2 regions of the Rhodococcoides navarretei genome follow, and region 1 is predicted to be linked to the other one. Evidence: predicted binding sites of a transcription regulator. Region 1 holds the regulator's gene; the other holds the start of a gene.
The links. Region 1 encodes LexA, which represses DNA repair genes until DNA is damaged. Its sites were predicted from a motif close to CGAACANNTGTTCG; they were not measured.
Positions count from the first base shown of each region.

Region 2: the regulator LexA is predicted to act here: its motif matches at 724-737, upstream of AABD04_RS10500 (SAV_6107 family HEPN domain-containing protein).

Region 1 covers NZ_JBBPCN010000001.1:2,847,346-2,849,547, reverse strand. The annotation lists gene AABD04_RS13360 (acyl-CoA dehydrogenase family protein) at 1-699, shown strand, start outside; gene lexA (transcriptional repressor LexA) at 776-1,459, opposite strand; gene AABD04_RS13350 (hypothetical protein) at 1,802-2,197, shown strand.
Region 2 covers NZ_JBBPCN010000001.1:2,180,196-2,182,397, forward strand. The annotation lists gene AABD04_RS10490 (phytoene desaturase family protein) at 1-55, opposite strand, end outside; gene AABD04_RS10495 (GNAT family N-acetyltransferase) at 60-677, opposite strand; gene AABD04_RS10500 (SAV_6107 family HEPN domain-containing protein) at 873-1,328, shown strand; gene AABD04_RS10505 (DUF3040 domain-containing protein) at 1,556-1,993, shown strand.

The sequences.
Region 1 (2,202 bases):
TGGGTGCTCAACGGCTCGAAGACGTTCATCACCAACGGAATCAACGCCGACCTGATCATCGTCGTGGCGTGCACCGACCCCGAGAAGGGCGCACAGGGGTTCAGCCTGCTGGTCGTCGAACGCGACATGCCCGGATTCGAGCGAGGCCGCAACCTCGACAAGATCGGCATGAAGGCCCAGGACACGGCCGAACTCAGCTTCACCGACGTGCGCGTGCCCGCCGCCAACCTGCTCGGTGAAGAAGGCATGGGGTTCATCTACCTCATGCAGAACCTTCCTCAGGAACGCCTGTCGATCGCTGTCGTCGCCGCTGCGGCAATGGAATCGGCACTGGACATGACGATCCAGTACTGCCGCGACCGCAAGGCCTTCGGCAAGTCGATCGGTAAGTTCCAGAACACTCGGTTCGTGTTGGCGGAGTTGGCCACCGAAACCACTGCCACCCGCATCATGGTGGACAAGTTCATCGAACTTCTCAACGCAGAGAAGTTGACCGTCCAAGAAGCCGCGATGGCGAAATGGTGGACCACCGAGAATCAGGTCAAGCTGATCGACCGGTGCCTGCAGCTGCACGGCGGCTACGGTTACATGAAGGAATACCCGATCGCCAAGGCGTACATGGATTCTCGTGTGCAGACCATCTACGGCGGCACCACCGAAATCATGAAGGAGATCATCGGCCGCGGATTGAATCTGTGATCCGCTGATCCGAGATACGCGAAGGGCCGCAGCACAGTGTGCTGCGGCCCTTCGCGTGTCACCACGGTGACGATCCCTACAGCTTGCGCATCACGGTGACGACCTTGCCGAGGATCGCGGCGTTGTTGCCCGGAATCGGCTCGAACAGCGGGTTGTGCGGCAGCAGCCACACCTCACCCTTGGACCGCTTGAACGTCTTGACGGTGGCCTCGCCGTCGATCATCGCAGCCACGATGTCGCCGTTGTCGGCCACGGACTGCTGGCGAACCACCACCCAGTCGCCATCGCAGATGGCTGCGTCGATCATCGACTCGCCGACCACCTTGAGCAGAAACAGTGAACCCTGACCGACCAGCTCGCGGGGGAGCGGGAACACGTCCTCGACGGCCTCCTCGGCCAGAATCGGGCCACCTGCTGCGATCCGCCCCAGTACCGGAACGAACGTCGGAGTCGGCAACCGATCCTGTTCCTCGGACGCAGGCGAACCGTCGACCGCGGCGGCAGCCTGGTCGGCCTGCACCTCGTCGAGGCCACGGACGTCGACGGCGCGGGGCCGGTTGGCGTCGCGCCTGAGGAAGCCCTTGCGTTCGAGCGTCCGGAGTTGGTGGGCGACGGACGAGGTCGACGTGAGGCCGACCGCGTCACCGATCTCTCGAATGCTCGGTGGATACCCGCGCTCGGTGACCGAGGCGCGAATGACCTCGAGCACCTTCCGCTGCCGCTCGGTCAGCCCAGCACTGATGTCGGTACCGACCTCCATGGCCTTGGATGTCGGCTCTGCGGCCGGCTTTCCCGCTGCGGTCTTCGTGGAACGCGTGGTCGACCTCGTCGAGGTCTCGTCCTTCATGCTGTCGGCCTCCTGCTGGTGTTCTGGATCCGGTCTGCGTGGTAGGTCTGCGCGGACTGGAGTTGATGGTGTCGACTCGTGTGGCGTGTGGTTTCTGGCACGAATCTAGCGTGTATCAGCTGTTGAATCAAACATCTGTTCGACTCGTGTCGCGTTTTCTACAGACTTTGTCGGAGCCTCGTGATAGAACTTCGAACAAGCGTCCATCGAACGCCTGATCGAACAATCGATCCACCGAGCGAAGACGAGGTTCCGATGACCATCACCACCGATCGCCCCACCACCGCAGGTGTCCGTACCCGGTCCGCTGTCGTCGAGCGTCGTCGCCGTGCTCGTCCCGCGCTGCGGAGTTCCATCGAGATGCGCGGTGCGCTGACGACTCCGTGCCTACCGGTTCTGGAGCCGACCTGGACCGACGTCACCGATCGTGAGGCCGCCGATCGCGAGTTCGACGAGACCTCGGCGCACTTCGCCGGTCAGCCGGTCCGAATGCGATCGCTCGTGCTGTGGATGTTGGCGGTTGTGGTCGTCGCGGGCGGCCTGATCGGCATCGCGAACCTACGGGCCGCTGCACCCGACGCAGGCGTGGGGCCGGCCGGTGTGGTCGAAGTACACGACGGAGCGGTCGTCGAGTACACAACGGGCAGATGACCACC
Region 2 (2,202 bases), 670 kb from region 1:
AACAGGCAGAGGTCAGGGCATTGTGGCCGGAACCCACCACCACAGCATCGATCACATCTTCAGGCTACTGGCCCGTCGAGCGGCAACCGGCGGCCCAGGACTGCGAAGGGGCGCCGGTCTCCGGCGAACGTGAAGTCCCGCAGCACGTCCTGGAAGCCGAGCCGCCGGTACAGCCGCCAGGCCCGGTTGTCCTCCTGCGCGACTTCCGGTGTGGACAACATCACGTTGGCGGCGGAGACGCCGTCGAGCAGTCGAGTGCACAGTCGGCCACCGAGGCCGTGTCCCTGAGCGCTCGGAAGGACGTGCAATTCGGTGAGCTCGAAGTAGTCCTCAAGGGTGGCCTCGACGCTGCGGGGAGAGTGCCCCGTGCGCCGCAATCCGTCGCGTACCTGCTGATGCCACCACTGATGCGCCGCGCCGTGGTAGCCGTATGCGACGGCGACCAGCGAATCCGGCTGCATCGGGTCGGCGTTCGGGAGCAATGCACCTACTGCACGCCAACCCGGCCGATGCAGATGTTCGCTCCACATCGGGGCCCTGCTCTGCTCGGTTCCACGTGGATAGCCCATGGCCTCGACGTAGATGGACAGTGCCTCGAACAGCCGCTGGCGGAATTCCGGGGGCGTCAGATCGACCAGGTACGGCGTTGTCTGCGCGTCGGTGGCGACTGTTCTCAACCTTTCTTCGGAAACTTGTCGGTGGGCACAGCTATATTGAATGTGTCGAACGGGTGTTCGATGATCGGGGCCGAGTGCGCCGGTGGCTTCGGCTCGATCGTCGAGTCGGATTCTCCGGAGTTCGACTGTAAGGCTTCGTCACGGTTCCGGCCGCGTCAGGTACGCGTCGGAGATTCGAACTGGAGGTGTTCGAGTATGACGATCACGAAGGCATTCGATGCCGAAGTGCGGTCGCCGGTGTCGCGTCAGGCGCGAGTCCTGCTCGGTCGAGCCGATGCACTGCTGTCCGAGTCCATCGGGGAGAGCGACGCCGGAGATCGGTTTCTGGGGAGCTATGCCGCGGCGCTGAAGGGTGCGGCAGCTGTGCTGGCGTCGCTGCCCAACTCGATCGGAGCGCGTCCGCGCTCGCGCAGCGCATGGGTGCTGATGGCAAAGGCGGCACCGGATCTCGCCGTCTGGGCCGATTATTTCGCGTCCTTCTCTGCCACCCGCGCTGCCGTGGAGGCCGGTGCGTCGAGCACGATCGCCGAGCTCGATGCCGATGATTTCTATCGACACGTCAGTCGTTTTCTGAACTCGGTCGAGGATCGACTCGGCGGGCAGCCGCGATTCGCGTCCGTCGACCCGATGACGGCACCCTTGTCTGCATAGCTGAAGAAGCAGGTCTTCGGTCGACAAATGCCACGTCATGGGGTGTTCACCCGAAGTTTTCGGGACGTGCGTCTCGAAAACTTCGGTGTTTCTCAGGAACACATCGACCGACTAGGTGGTAAGCGGCCGATTCAGCTCGTATCATCGACAGCAGGTAGCCGCCAAGGTCAGCTTCCCGTCGTTTCGCAACCGAAATGACCTTCAATATCTGTGCAGGGGGAGGTACCGTGCCACTCTCCGAGCACGAGCAGCGCATGCTCGATCAGATCGAGAGCGCTCTCTACGCCGAGGATCCCAAATTTGCCTCTCATGTGAGGGGCGGTCGCGTTCGCGCGGCGTCGAGCAGGAGGCGCTTTCAGGCTGCCGCACTGTTCGCTGTGGGACTCGTGTTGCTCGTCGCCGGTGTTGCATTGTCGACGAACAGTCTGGCTTTTCTCGTCGTCAGCCTCATCGGCTTTTTGTTCATGTTCGGTGCCGGGGCACTGTTCCTGTTCGGCGGCTCCAACAAGGGAGCCGCAGCGTCGCAGGACGAAGGCAGCTCGGTCAACGATGCTGCCGAAACGTCCGGGCGTAGTTCCGGGCAGAAGTCGAAGGGTGGCCGTAAAGGCGGCAGCTTCAGCTCTCGGATGGAAGATCGGTTCCGCAAGAGGTTCGAGCAGGACTGAGTCGACCAGGTTCCAGGCAACCGGCCTGTGCCGGCTCGTCTGCGTAGCTTCCCGCGCTCACCAAGAACAGCACCTCACCTTCGGGTGAGGTGCTGTTGTCGTTTCTGCCCTCCCATGGACTCCGTGGATCCGGCCCACTGCTGAACCGCCCGCGCTGTTCGACGTCGCGTGGAGCGCTGTTCGGGTAGCTCTGCGCGCCGGTGGCGCGG